DNA from 2 places in the Heyndrickxia sp. NPDC080065 genome. Region 2 is predicted to be linked to the other one. Evidence: predicted binding sites of a transcription regulator. Region 2 holds the regulator's gene; the other holds the start of a gene.
What was found. The regulator LexA, encoded in region 2, represses DNA repair genes until DNA is damaged. The targets are predictions, from matches to a motif close to CGAACATATGTTCG.

Region 1 (7,908 bases), on a different contig from region 2:
AAATTGAAATGATTGCCAAAAGATCATAACATTAGAGAACTTAACTGTGTATCATAGGTAATTAGGGGATGTCTGATAGTAAAGTGTTAATGAGATTCTTTTATTTTCAATAAAAAAGTAAAAAATTTGTATAACTTCGGGTCTTTCATCATTTAGAAATTACCTAGAAACAACATTCCCCTAAACCTCTGAATAAATTCAGCCCTTTTGAACAATATATTATTCAGAATGGCTAAATTCCAGAAATAGTGTTCTTATCAAACAATTGTATATATGAGAGATTGTCTAATTTAGCTAGTGTAATTTATTTTCTTTTCCTTCAAAATATAGAACGAATTCATTTAAGCCTAAAGAGAAACACCTAGAGGGGGGAAAACATGTCAACTGAAACAATAAGAAAAAAAGATGACTTCGTTAAAACTAAGTTTAAAATTCCATATTGGTGGAAGGTAGTTTTTGCATTTTCATTAGGATGGATGTTTATTAATGCTAATAAATACTTTTTAAACCCTATTTTGGATAATATTGGCTTAGATTATCATCTTAACAACTCGCAACTCGGATTGGTAAATAGTATTTTCTTTTTAACATACACGATCGCACAAATTCCTGCTGGCTCGTTCGCCGATAAATTCGGCAGGAAAAAGCTGCTTGTTATTGGATTTATTTTATATGGAGTATTAACTGGTGTCTCTGGTATATTAGCTGGTTTTACAGGATTTTTAGTAGCTAGGGCACTTGCTGGACTAGCTTCAGCTACTTATTACGGTCCACAATTTGCCTTATCCTCCGAAGCGATCCCAGCTAAAAATAGAACAGTTGGAAGTGCAATCATTAATAGTGGATCAGGGCTAGGGATTGCTTTAGGGTTTATTTTGTCCAGTACATTGGTATTGGATATGGGAATGAGCTGGAGAATTCCATTTTATATCTTTGGGGTGCTCACGGTTCTTGTCGGTATTGTTATTTCACTAATGGTTAAAGAGAATAAAAAAACTATGCCAAAAGAGGCAACTAATGAGGCGACAAAACCTGAGGAGAAAGTATCAGTTCTATCATTATTAAAGAACCGTAATTTATTAGTGGTCTTTTTTGTACTGTTTTGCTCTATTTATGGTTTCACTGTCGTTGTAACATGGCTTCCGAAATATTTATTAACTGAACGAGGATTTGCTGGGAGTGAGGTTGGCTTTATTTCGGCTTTAGTACCATTGGCTGCGATACCTGGTGCTTTACTTTTCAGTTATTTAACAGACAAAATGGGAAAGAAGAAACCATTTGCATATATCCTGATTCCAATAGCAGCGATTGCATTATGGGCAACGGTTTATGTAAATAGTGTTCCACTTTTAATTGTCGCATTAGTTGTTTATGGATTATTTGGAAAAATTGCTTTAGATCCACTCCTGATCGCTGCGGTCTCTGAGAATGTTAAAGAATCAAATTATGGAGTAGCGTTTAGTCTTTATAATTTTATGGGGATGCTTTCCTCAATCATTGCACCATTCTTTACAGGTCTATTAGCAGATCTTACGGGCAGTATGGCATCCGGGTTTTACTCAGCAGTTATTGTTCTTTGTATAGGAATGATCATTATGATGTTCTTTAAAGAAGAGAAGAAAAAAGCAAGTATTTAATGAAGGCTTTTTTCGCATTTGACTTAATTAAGAAAATGAAAAGTGTTTAATATTTTCTCAAAGAAATACTGCCGACTAGGTATGATTTATGTTTATTAAACGTAGTATATTAAATGAGATTACCAAAAAATGAATTAAAGGAAATTTAGAGTCTTAAGAAATTTATTCCTACCTCTTGTATTTTTTTCAGTTTTAGAAAAAAATAGAGGTAGGATTTTTTTCTTAGAGGTGAGGTTTATGCTAGATAAAATTATTGCGGCAATCTTTCTGCCTGGAATTCTTGTCGTTTTTTTCACCAGGGTTACATATAATCACATCGTTGGATTAGTATTAACGGTTGCATTGATCGTTGCTTCTGTATATAAAGGATATACTCATACATGGGTATTGTTTATCATTGATGCAGCTTCATTAACCATTGGTTTTTACTATGCAAATAGAATGGTCAATCGGAATAAAAAGAAACCAAAAGATACTGAAAGTAAAAACGCTTAGTGCATATGATTACAGATGCAATGAGCGTTTTTCTTTATTTTAAAATCAGATAGTTTGTAAAATAATAAATTAATCAGAACTTTTTCCACCTTTCATTTGTATAAGTATGTAAAATAGGAGAAAGGTGGTTTTATTATGACATCAATCGGCTGGATCATAAGTAGTGCTGTCGTGGCAGTTCTTGGTACCACTTTTGCAGGTGTCGTTGCTACGATGCATAAAAAAGTAGTAAAAGATCGTTGGGGGAAAGTTGATTTTAAAAAAACTGATATTTACTTTTATTGGACTCGTTGGGATACAATTATCTTAATATCGGCGATATACACCTTTCTTTGTATAATAGGATTATTTATCTTTTTACTAAGAGGGGATACAATAGCGAGCCCAATTATTCAGTTTTTTATTCATCAAACCTTTGTTTTTAGCCTACTCACATTTATTTGGTTAATTACAAAACTTGCTTTTGTTTATAAAGGAATTAAAGAGCGGTGGTCAGATGAGTTTAAATAATTGCGAAGAATTATTTATCGAGTTTCAACAAGGAAAGCTTGATGCACTAGATTCGATTTATTTAGCTTATAAAAACCCCCTATATTGCTTTATTTATCGTTATACAAACAATGAACAGCTCAGCATTGATATTGTTCAAGATACATTTGAAAAGCTTCATAAGAAAAAACATCAATATAATCCTGAAAAGGGATCATTCAAAACCTATTTATTTCAAATTGCCTACAATACGATGATAACGAAAATAAACCGTCAAAATCGTCTTAAAGCCTTACTCCCTTTTCTAGCCCAGCCAATTTCTCAGCCTATATCGTCAGAGGAAAAATTAACGGTTCGGGCAGCCCTACAAGCGTTGCCGGAAAACTTGCGTGCGGTAGTTATTTTAATGTATTATCATGATTTAACTCAAAAGGATATAGCAGAGGTCTTAAATATTCCGCTAGGAACCGTGAAATCAAGATTGAGTCGTGCACTTAAGAGATTAAAAGAAGACTTAGAGGTGAAAGACGATGAAAAATAACCAGGAAGAACAAGACGCCTTACTAAAAAAAACATTACACGAATTCGAAATATCGGTTCCTGATTTTTCTGTAAAAAAGTCAAGAGCAAGTCGAATCGCCAATTGGTTTTTTGCCCCGGTAATGATACCATTTTTTGAGAAGGATATCTCGTTCAAAACCTTTAAGCTCGTTCAGGTAATACCGATTATTATGGTTGTTTTGATGACTATTCCATTCTTATTCATTAAGGGGTTTTAGCAGATGAAAATATCAAAAGAAATGAAAGAAAATGCAATTAGAGAGATCCAACATTTTTTTCTGAATGAAAGAGATGAAGAAATAGGAGACCTGGCTGCGGAAAATTATTTTATATTTATAAAGGAAAAACTAGGTCCCATTTTTTATAATCAAGCCATTTATGATGCGCAAAAAATGGTGAATCAACGGATGAATTCTTTAGAGGAAGAGCTATTTACATTAGAAAAAAGAATATAGTAAAAAGAAAAGAACCAATTTTGAGGTTCTTTTTTATTATTGGTTGTTTTCGTAAAGATTTTTGCTTTTCGTAAATAGATCCAATCCCTAATTAAAACCGAAAATTTGTTCGCTTTTTTCTGGTTAAGAAACACCTGTTTGTGGTAAAATAAGAAGTATGAATAAAATGTGTAATCTAGGTCTTAGAAAAAAGGCTAACTATAGAGCAGTCTTTAATGGATGGGAGGAAAATCAATTGAACGAGCAATTTGAGCTAGTGTCGAAATATCAGCCGCAAGGGGATCAGCCAGGAGCGATTCGAAAAATTGTTGAAGGAATTCGCAGCGGAAAAAAATATCAAACCTTGCTAGGTGCAACAGGAACGGGGAAAACATTTACCATTTCCAATGTCATTAAGGAAGTGAATAAACCAACATTAATCATTGCTCATAATAAAACATTGGCAGGACAGCTGTACAGTGAGTTTAAGGAATTTTTTCCGAATAACGCAGTTGAATATTTTGTAAGCTACTACGACTACTATCAACCAGAAGCCTATGTCCCACAAACTGATACATTTATCGAGAAGGATTCAAGCATAAATGATGAAATCGATAAATTACGGCACTCAGCAACCTCTTCCTTATTTGAAAGAGATGACGTCATTATTATTGCGAGTGTTTCCTGTATTTACGGTCTAGGTTCTCCGGAAGAGTATCGGGAAATGGTGCTTTCATTAAGAACGGGTATGGAAATAGAAAGAAATCAGCTCCTTCGCAAATTGGTCGATATTCAGTTTGCAAGGAACGATATTGATTTTCAACGCGGAACCTTTCGTGTAAGAGGAGATGTCGTTGAAATTTTTCCTGCATCAAAGGATGAGCATTGTATCCGTGTTGAGTTCTTTGGTGATGAGATTGATCGAATCCGTGAAGTGGATGCGTTAACAGGTGAAATCATCGGTGACCGTGAACATGTAGCTATTTTTCCAGCATCCCACTTCGTAACGAGAGAAGAAAAAATGCGAGTAGCCATCCAAAATATTGAAAAAGAATTGGAAGATCGTTTAAAGGATCTACGAGAAAATAATCGATTGTTAGAAGCACAAAGGCTTGAGCAGCGGACAAATTATGACTTAGAAATGATGCGGGAAATGGGTTTTTGCTCAGGTATTGAAAACTATTCCCGTCATTTAACACTACGCCCTTCAGGATCCACACCATATACACTACTAGACTATTTCCCTGAAGACTTTTTAATTGTTGTTGACGAATCGCATGTGACCCTTCCTCAAGTTCGCGGTATGTATAATGGTGACCAAGCGCGTAAGCAGGTTCTTGTTGATCATGGTTTCCGCTTGCCATCTGCCTTAGATAACCGCCCATTAAAATTTGAAGAATTTGAAAAGCATGTACATCAAATTGTTTATGTATCGGCTACACCTGGACCATATGAGATCGAACACACACCTGAAATGGTCGAACAAATTATTCGTCCTACCGGTCTTCTTGACCCGACAATTGATGTACGCCCAATTGAAGGCCAAATAGATGATTTACTAGGTGAAATTAATGATAGAGTGTCCCGAAACGAGAGAGTACTCGTCACAACATTAACGAAAAAAATGTCAGAAGACTTAACGGATTATTTAAAGGAAGTTGGGATAAAGGTTCAGTATCTTCATTCAGAGGTTAAAACATTAGAACGAATCGAAATCATTAGAGATTTGCGGCTTGGAAAATATGATGTTCTAGTGGGAATTAATCTTTTAAGGGAAGGACTTGATATCCCTGAAGTATCATTAGTTACGATACTTGATGCAGATAAAGAAGGTTTCCTTCGTTCAGAACGTTCACTAATTCAAACGATTGGTCGTGCTGCCCGTAATGCTCGCGGGCAAGTAATTATGTATGCTGACAAAATAACGGATTCTATGGCAAAAGCGATTGAAGAAACAAAGCGTCGCCGTACGGTACAAGAAGAATACAACAAAAAGCACGGCATTACACCGCAAACGATTCAAAAGGGTATTCGGGATGTGATTCGTGCAACCCGTGCAGCAGAAGAAACAGAAGAATATGTAACTACAACAAAGCCAACTAAATTAACAAAAGCTGATAGAGAAAAATTAATCCTACAAATAGAAACAGAAATGAAAGAAGCAGCAAAAGCCCTCGACTTTGAACGAGCAGCACAGCTTCGAGACACACTATTAGAATTGAAAGCGGAAGGATGACGTTTTAATGGCAAAAGATAAAATCATCGTTCAAGGAGCGAGAGCACATAATCTAAAAAATATTGATGTCACGATCCCAAGAGATCAATTAGTTGTCTTAACCGGTTTATCTGGATCAGGAAAATCATCTTTAGCTTTTGATACGATTTATGCAGAAGGACAACGTCGATACGTGGAATCACTATCTGCCTATGCTAGACAATTTTTAGGACAGATGGATAAGCCCGATGTGGATGCGATTGAAGGCTTGTCTCCAGCCATATCTATTGATCAAAAAACAACAAGTCGAAATCCACGCTCGACTGTTGGAACCGTAACGGAAATCTATGATTATTTACGGCTTTTATTTGCAAGAGTAGGGAGGCCGATTTGTCCAACACACGGAATCGAAATTACCTCTCAAACGATTGAACAAATGGTCGATCGTATTATGGAATATCCTGAAAGAACGAAACTTCAAGTATTGGCACCAATCGTTTCTGGAAGAAAAGGTGCCCATGTTAAAGTCCTGGAGGACATTAAAAAGCAAGGCTTTGTGCGTGTTCGTGTTGATGGAGAGATGCTTGATTTAGGAGAAGACATTGTATTAGAAAAAAATAAAAAGCATTCTATTGAAGTGGTAGTCGATCGTATTGTTATTAAAGAAGAAGTAACTTCTCGCCTTGCTGATTCACTTGAGACTGCATTAAAATTGGCTGACGGAAAAGTCATTATTGATGTCAATGGTGAAGAAGAACTTTTATTTAGCGAACATTTAGCATGTCCACATTGTGGATTTTCAATTGATAAATTAGAGCCAAGGATGTTTTCTTTTAATAGCCCATTCGGTGCTTGTCCAGAATGTGATGGTCTTGGAACAAAGCTTGAGGTAGAGAAAGATTTAATCATTCCTAATCCTGAACTTTCTTTAAAAGAACATGCCATTGCTCCGTGGGAGCCGGTAAGTTCACAGTACTATCCACAACTGCTAGAAGCGGTTTGCACTCATTTTGGTATTGATATGGATACGCCTGTAAAGGATCTCCCTAAAGATCAGTTGGATAAAATATTATTTGGCAGTGGTGATGAATCAATTTATTTCCGCTATGAAAATGATTTTGGCCAAATTCGCGAAGGCAATATCAAATTTGAAGGCGTTATTCGAAATGTAGAAAGACGATATCGAGAAACGAGTTCTGATTACATTCGTGAGCAAATGGAAAAATACATGGGACAACAAGCATGTCCAAAGTGTAAAGGCTATCGATTAAAAGAAGAGACCCTAGCCGTAAAAATTAATAACAAACATATTGGAGAGGTAACAGAGCTCTCCATTGAAAATGCTGATCAATTATTTTTACAGCTTGATCTTACTGAAAAAGAAAAACAAATTGCTAATTTAGTTCTCCGGGAAATCCGTGAACGACTTGGCTTTCTTGTCAATGTCGGTTTGGAATATTTGACATTAAGCCGTGCAGCAGGAACTTTGTCTGGCGGGGAGGCACAACGGATTCGTCTAGCAACGCAAATTGGTTCAAGGCTTACAGGTGTTCTTTATATTTTAGATGAGCCTTCAATTGGTTTACACCAACGGGATAATGACCGACTGATTCAAACTCTTCAAAATATGAGAGACATTGGCAATACGTTAATTGTTGTTGAACATGATGAAGACACGATGCTTGCTGCTGACTATTTAATCGATATTGGTCCAGGGGCTGGGGTTCATGGTGGAGAAATTATATCGGCAGGAACACCTGAGGAAGTTATGAATGATCCTCACTCCTTAACGGGGCAGTATTTATCAGGGAAAAAGTTTATCCCTCTTCCGATTAATCGACGCAAGCCTGATGGTCGATATATAGAAATTAAGGGTGCAAAAGAAAATAATCTTAAAAATATCAGTGTAAAGTTCCCGCTAGGAAGTTTTGTAGCTGTAACTGGTGTATCAGGTTCAGGGAAAAGTACTTTAGTTAACGAAGTTTTACACAAGACCTTGGCACAAAAGCTAAATCGTGCGAAAGCTAAGCCTGGTGAGCATAAAGAGATAAAAGGAATTGATTATCTTGAAAAAGTA
Region 2 (7,908 bases):
AACCACTATATTAGTGGTTTTTATTTGTGTTCATAAGGTAAAGCTATTCAGTAATTCGTAGCCCAGGTATAAACGAATTCCGTCTTTTGTTCCGGTGGGGGAAGCAACAGTTTTGGGAGCTACCGAAAAACAATATAACCAGTGCCACTAGTAATAATTATTCAAAGTCATCCCATTGCGGATTCCATACAACTTCCCACAGGTGACCATCTGGATCTTGGAAGTAACCAGAATACCCACCCCAAAAAGTGTCATGTGCTGGAACGGTAATAATAGCCCCAGCATTCTTTGCCTGTTCCATAATGCTATCAACTTCATCTTTACTAAATACATTATGACCGATAGGAAATTCAGTAGGACTTGGAGCACTTTGATCAAGCTTTGTATCGTGGGCAATGCTTTTTCGGTTCCAAATTGCTAGCTTCAAGCCGTTATGTAAATCAAAAAAAGCAACAGCACCATGCTCAAATTCTTTACCAACTATGCCTTCAGTATGTAGTTGTAAACCATCACGATAGAATTTCAATGATCTTTCTAAGTCGTCAACACCTATTGTAAGTACTGTGATTCTTGGTATCATAACATGTGGCACCTCCAGGGGTTATAAGTAGTGACTTTAGTATAACAGAACAACTTATTCAGATTATTAAAAAATTTATACTGATGGAAAAATAATAATTTAAAAATCTATTTTGTCATCTATACAAATGAAAAAGAAGTCTTGTGTAAAAAAGTAATATAAAATATTATTTAATACATATGCCCTTATAAAATCATACTAAAAACGAAATTTATTCTTGGGTAATTATTCAATAATATAGTTTAAGGGGGAGTCTATTTTATGTTAAATGATTTTAAAAAGTTCGCCTTAAAAGGCAATGTTATGGATTTAGCTATCGGGGTAATCATTGGAGCTGCATTTGGGAAGATTGTGTCTTCTTTAGTTGGAGATATTGTTATGCCGATTTTAGGTACACTTTTAGGAGGGTTTGATTTTACTGATCTTCATATTGCAAAAATTAAATATGGACAGTTTATTCAAAATGTCGTTGACTTTTTAATTATCTCCTTTTCAATCTTTTTATTTATTCGTTTCTTTGAACGTTTTAAGAAAAAAGAAGAGACAGTTGAACCAGAACCGACTTTATCAAATGAAGAAAAATTATTAGGGGAAATACGTGATCTTTTAAAAGAAAGAAACAACCTATCTGACAAAAATTGATATATGGTTACGTTAAAGTTGCTGAAGTCCAAAAAAACATCCATAATAATCGTTTCATACTTGAAAACGATTATTATGGATGTTTTTACAATTAATGCACCAACTGCCGATATAGCCCGATTACTTTCCCTAGAATTGTTACATTATTTAAAATAATAGGAGCCATTGTGGAATTTTCGGGTTGTAGACGGAAATAGTTTTTCTCTTTAAAAAATCTCTTTACTGTTGCTTCATCGTCCTCTGTCATAGCAACAACAATATCGCCATTTATAGCGGTTTGCTGTTGTCGAACAATAACATAGTCTCCATCTAAAATACCTGCCTCAATCATACTTTCACCGACAATTTCTAACATAAAAATGTTTTCGTCAGCAGGGGCAAGCTGTTCTGGAAGAGGAAAAAACTCTTCAATATTTTCGATAGCCGTAATAGGTAATCCTGCAGTTACTTTTCCGAGTAAAGGAACGTTTACAACATTTTGCTGAGGGATATTTTCTGAATCTAAGTCAAGTATTTCAATTGCACGTGGCTTAGTAGGATCTCTCCGTATTAATCCTTTAGTTTCTAAACGAGATAAGTGCCCATGTACGGTTGAACTTGATGCAAGACCAACTGCTTCTCCAATTTCACGAACTGATGGCGGATATCCTTTAGATTTAACTTCCTGTTTAATAAAATCCAGGATATCCTGTTGTCTTTTTGAAAGTTTTGTCATTATTTACACCCCGACTATTAAACTTTTCTTTAGCTTGATTCCATTATAGCATTATCTTTCCAACTATACAAACATAAGTTCGAAAAAAAGTGTTGACTTCAAACAAGTGTTCGCACTATAATAAAATCAATTAAACGAACATATATTCGAGGGTGATGAAAAATGCTTATTTTATGGAAAAAATATTCTTATGTTATTATGTTAATAGTTTTGTCATTATTCATAGGTTTATATACTTTGCTATCTACTAAGGATGAATCAAATTCTTATCAAGAAATAATCATAACTGAAGGACAATCACTATGGAAACTGGCCCAGATCTATTCGGAAGAGCATTCAATGAATTCTCAGGAATTTATAGATTGGGTATCAGAAAAAAATCATTTGAGAAATGATATTATTAAACCAGGTGAAAAGATTGTTATACCAGTAAAAGTAAAGAGTCAATTAAACGATAAAAATCAACTAGCATTAGATTTGGAGAAAAAATAAAGAATGAAAACAATTATATATTGCCGCGTTAGTACAAAAAAACATACGCAGGAAACCTCTTTAGAAAGACAGGAATCTGAATTATTAGAGATCGCTGATAAATGGAATTTGCAAGTGGTTGAAGTTATACTTGATCAAGCGAGCGGGTATCATCTAGATCGCCCTGGGGTATTGGGTATGCTAGATATTATTAAACGAGAGAAAATAGAGGCGGTTTTAGTTCAAGATGAAACAAGACTTGGAAGAGGAAATGCAAAAATAGCTCTTCTTCACTTTCTTTTTAAAGAAGGTGTGCAAGTGTACAGCATCTCTCACCAAGGGGAATTAGAACTATCAGAGTCCGATTCGATGGTGCTAAATATAGTAAGTATGGTCGAGGAATATCAACGAAAATTACATAATTTGAAGATTAAAAGAGGTATGAAAAGGGCTGTTGAAAAAGGGTTTAGGCCAGAAAATAACCTTAAAGATCACGGGAATGAGAGTGGACGTGAACGAAAAGAGCTGCCGATTGAAGAGATTATTAGATTAAGGGAAAATGAACTAACATTTTCAGAGATTGCCGCAACTCTAAGGGGATTTGGATATGATGTTTCAAAAGCTACTGTCCATAGAAGGTATCAAGAATATATTCGACAAGAAGAAGAGTAAATAGTCTTTTTTTCTTGATTACTCCTTTTAGATCTAGTATTATTACCCTAAATAAAATGGAATTAAGATATTGTAGTTCTACACAAAAAGGAGTAGCAGTATGCTTTCTAAAGATAAAATAGCAAGAATTAATGCCTTGTCAAAAAAGGCTAAAAATCAAGGATTAACTGAAGCTGAAGCAAAGGAACAATCTCGTCTTCGTCGGGAGTATTTGGAGAGTTTTCGTTCGTCTATGAAAAATACGATTGAAACAGTACGTGTTATAGATCCTAATGGGAATGATGTAACACCGCAAAAAGTACGTGAAGTTCAAGAGAAAAAAAGACTGCATTAAACGACAGGATTTACAACTAAAGGCTGATTATTCAGCCTTTTTATTATGTATTTGTTCATTTAGAATAGGATATTTGGCTAAAGAAAAAACTATACTTCAAAATAGTTGAGTTATAATATAAACATGTTTAATATTAAGGTGTGAAGTACTTTATGTATAGAGAGGATGTTTGTACATTGTTTGATAAAACAGATCAGTTAGCAGTTACAACTATACGTACACTATCTATTGATGCTATTGAAAAAGCAAATTCTGGTCATCCAGGACTGCCTATGGGAGCAGCACCAATGGCATATACACTTTGGACTAGAATTATGAATCATAATCCAAAAAACCCAGAATGGTTTAATAGAGATCGTTTTGTATTATCTGCAGGACATGGATCTATGCTTCTTTATAGCTTGCTCCATTTAGCTGGATATGGGTTGAGTATGGATGAAATAAAACAATTTCGTCAATGGGGCAGTAAAACACCAGGACACCCTGAATTTGGACACACAAAAGGTGTTGAAGCTACAACTGGTCCATTAGGTCAAGGGATTGCTATGGCAGTTGGTATGGCAATGGCTGAACGTCATATGGCAGGTGTTTATAATAAAGATAATTACGAAATAGTCAATCATAATACATATGCAGTTTGTGGTGATGGAGACCTTATGGAAGGTATTTCAAGCGAGGCTGCATCACTAGCTGCGCATTTAAAATTAGGTCGACTTGTTGTTTTATATGATTCAAATGATATCTCATTAGACGGTGACCTTGACAAATCATTCTCTGAAAGTGTAGAAGGCCGCTTTAAATCTTACGGTTGGCAGTACATTCGAGTAGAGGATGGAAATGACTTTGAATCTATTGCTAAAGCACTTGAAGAAGCAAAATCAGATGTTACACGTCCAACGATCATTGAAGTAAAAACTGTAATTGGCTATGGATCACCTAACAAATCTGGAAAGTCTGCTGTACACGGTGCACCACTAGGGGCAGATGAATTAAAATTAACAAAAGAATATTATAAATGGACATTTGAAGAAGATTTCCATGTTCCATCTGAAGTATATGATCGTTTTAATGAAAAAATTGTGGAACCAGGAATTAAAAAAGAACAAGAATGGCAAGAGCTTTTTGCAGGATATAAAGAAGCCTTTCCTGAATTAGCTGAACAATTAGATCGAGCAATCAAAGGGGAACTTCCAGAAAATTGGGATCAAGATATTCCTGTATATGAAGAAGGGAAAAGCTTGGCAAGCAGAGCTTCAAGTGGTGAAGTGTTAAATGCAATTGCTAAGCAAGTTCCAACATTCATTGGCGGATCTGCGGATCTTGCTGGATCAAATAATACGATGATTAAAGGTGAAAAAGATTTCACTCCTGACAACTATGAAGGACGTAATATTTGGTTTGGAGTTCGTGAGTTTGCAATGGGTGCAGCTATGAATGGAATGGCACTTCACGGAGGCTTGCAAGTTTACGGAGGTACGTTCTTTGTCTTTTCTGATTACTTGCGTCCTGCAATTCGTTTAGCAGCTCTTATGAATTTACCTGTAACATATGTTTTCACTCATGACAGTATTGCCGTTGGTGAGGATGGTCCAACACATGAACCAATTGAACAATTACCATCTTTAAGAACAATGCCGAACCTTTCTGTTATTCGTCCGGCAGATGGAAATGAAACAGCTGCGGCATGGAGACTAGCTTTAACATCTAAAGATAAACCAACTGCACTTGTTTTAACAAGACAGGGATTACCTACTCTTAAAACAACTGCTGAAAATGCGCAAGATGGTGTTTCAAAAGGTGCCTATGTTGTTTCTCCTGCTAATAGTGAAATTGCAGATGTTTTATTACTTGCATCAGGATCTGAAGTGAATCTTGCTATTGAAGCCCAAAAGGTACTTGAACAAGATGGAATTCACGCGTCTGTTGTAAGTATGCCATCATGGGATCGCTTTGAACAACAAAGTAAGGAATATAAAGAGTCAGTAATTCCAAAATCAGTGAAAAAACGTCTAGCAATTGAAATGGCAGCTCCATTTGGTTGGGAACGCTATGTCGGTGATGAAGGGGATATATTAGGAATCAATGGATTCGGCGCATCTGCACCAGGTGGAATAATTTTGAAAGAATACGGATTTACCGTTGAAAATGTAGTATCTCGTGTGAAAAACTTATTGTAATATTAAAAGTAAAAGGAGGATAATTTTGGTTATCCTCCTTTTGAAATATTCACCACATTGGAAAAATCTTTATAATCAGAAAGATAGAAATCCGCTCCGGGTTGATTGTTTTGAAAAAGACAAGTGTAAATCCCTAATTTCTTTCCTGGTAAAATATCAAGTTCGCGATCACCTATGATTAAATCTAATTGGTGATTTTTGTGCAAATATTCGTATGATGCAGGATGAGGTTTTCGTGGGTATCCATCATCAATCGTAATAATTTCAGTAAAATATTGATTCCAATTATAATAATCTAAAATATCATTAACACCTTTTCTTGTTTTATGGGTCATGATAACATTATTATTCGCAAACTTTAAAATATTTTCTACATGAGGAAAGGGAAGCATGTCTTTTGGAGAAATCTTGTCTTCATATTCGTTCATAGTTTCGATTTGCTCCTTAGACAACTGATAATAATTGACTGCATGTGAAAATGATATTTTTAAAAGTTTATAGATTTCTTTTTCTGGAATGTCTTCATCTACTACCTTTTTAAAAATTTTTGAATAGATAGGATATGTATCGAACAGTGTGCCATCAAAATCCCATAATATGTTCATATCTAACCGTCCTTTTTATTCCAATTTAAACGAATATTTATATTATATCAAAGCACACCATAAAGAGCTATCAATCAATAGGGATAAAGAATTACATATAATTACGTAATGAAGGGATGAATAGAATGATACAATTAACACAAATCGAGAAAAAGAACCGAGAAAAATATAAGAAATTACTCCTGATAGCTGACGAAGATGAAGTAGCGATTAATAAATACCTGTATGATGGGATGATGTTTTCGATACATTATGATAATCAGTGCATTGGAGTAGTATTAATAACATTAGAACCAATTCTCGAAATAAAAAATATTGCAGTTATTGAAAGCTATAGGGGAAAAGGAATAGGAAAGAAAGTAATTGAAGAACTAAAAAAAATAGCAAAAATAAACGGTTACCAATCCATGATTGTAGGTACAGCAAATTCCAGTATTGATAATATTGCTTTTTATCAAAAATGTGGTTTTCGAATGGACTCCATTAAGAAGAATTTCTTTGAAAGCTATTCAAGTCCAATTTATGAGAATGGGATTCGAGCTTTAGATATGATTATTTTCCGGTGTGATATTTGATTTCGACAAAAAATTTCTCTATTACAAACAGCTTTTGACAAAAAAAACAGAAAAGTATGTCTATAATAATATAAAACAATTCAAACTCGGGGAGTGAGGTAGCATGCGTACCTATCAAATCCATTTAATAGAGAATGAAGTGGCAGAATATTATTTTGGACGAGAAAGAATGTTTTATGATTTATTTGCTGAATATTACCAAGTAAGCGGAAAACTTAAGGATATTATTCGAAAACAAATTGAATATATAACAAAACCAATCCCGGTTTTACATATTCATCATTTATTAGGACAAGCGTTTTCTAAGAAAAAGGATGTTATTAAAGAGGATAAAATCTATAAATACGGTGGAAGCGATCTTTATAATGGGGTTGAATTATTTATAGAGTCAAAAATGTTACGATTAAACGCATGGGGAAATTATGATTCGGAGTCTGCATTTTTAGAAGTTTTGAGAAAATACGATGGACGTTTATTAGCAATAGATTTAGAACACGAACGTTTCGGATGGTTAAAACCAATAAAAGAAAGAAAATTCGTTTGAAACATAATGGAAATATTGTATAATGATTGAGGATTTAGTACACTGTAAGATAGACAACATGAAGGAGGATTATTATGGCTTGGTGGGGATATTTACTATTACTTGTCGCACTACTTGCTGGTATTGCTATTGGATTTTTCATTGCGCGTAAATATATGATGAATTACTTGAAGAAAAATCCACCAATTAATGAACAAATGTTAAAAATGATGATGACACAAATGGGCATGAAACCATCTCAGAAGAAAATCAATCAAATGATGAATGCCATGAATAAACAAATGAAGTAAACGAAATCCAGTATTATCAAGGGTTTGTGGCATTCTTTAAGCAAATAAAAAGGTTAATTTCTCCTATAAAATTTCTAAAAAGGTGAAACCTTCATTTGATTTTTACTATCAATTTGCTTTATTTTACTTGATTTCTTTTAAAAACCACTTATTCTGTTGAAAAATTCAGCAGAAAGGTGGTTTTTTTATTTGCTTTTAATAGATGAAATTGACGAATAATAATAGTAAGTGATCTTGCAGGAAAATATCTCCTTTTGTCGAAATAAGTAAAAGGAATCGTTAACCCTGAAAAACGACTAACAA

Region 1: the regulator LexA is predicted to act here: its motif matches at 3,736-3,749, upstream of uvrB (excinuclease ABC subunit UvrB).

The regions. Positions count from the first base shown of each region.
Region 1 covers NZ_JBNNWS010000016.1:113,599-121,506, reverse strand. The annotation lists gene ACQKP0_RS19160 (RidA family protein) at 1-29, shown strand, start outside; gene ACQKP0_RS19155 (MFS transporter) at 378-1,637, shown strand; gene ACQKP0_RS19150 (CsbA family protein) at 1,875-2,132, shown strand; gene ACQKP0_RS19145 (hypothetical protein) at 2,268-2,642, shown strand; gene ACQKP0_RS19140 (RNA polymerase sigma factor) at 2,629-3,162, shown strand; gene ACQKP0_RS19135 (hypothetical protein) at 3,152-3,400, shown strand; gene ACQKP0_RS19130 (DUF2164 domain-containing protein) at 3,404-3,637, shown strand; gene uvrB (excinuclease ABC subunit UvrB) at 3,873-5,852, shown strand; gene uvrA (excinuclease ABC subunit UvrA) at 5,860-7,908, shown strand, end outside.
Region 2 covers NZ_JBNNWS010000004.1:59,814-67,721, reverse strand. The annotation lists gene ACQKP0_RS05365 (VOC family protein) at 158-580, opposite strand; gene mscL (large-conductance mechanosensitive channel protein MscL) at 842-1,222, shown strand; gene lexA (transcriptional repressor LexA) at 1,314-1,937, opposite strand; gene yneA (cell division suppressor protein YneA) at 2,100-2,429, shown strand; gene ACQKP0_RS05345 (YneB family resolvase-like protein) at 2,433-3,080, shown strand; gene ACQKP0_RS05340 (DUF896 domain-containing protein) at 3,181-3,414, shown strand; gene tkt (transketolase) at 3,591-5,591, shown strand; gene ACQKP0_RS05330 (HAD-IA family hydrolase) at 5,621-6,196, opposite strand; gene ACQKP0_RS05325 (GNAT family N-acetyltransferase) at 6,322-6,771, shown strand; gene sirA (sporulation inhibitor of replication protein SirA) at 6,875-7,315, shown strand; gene ACQKP0_RS05315 (YneF family protein) at 7,390-7,605, shown strand.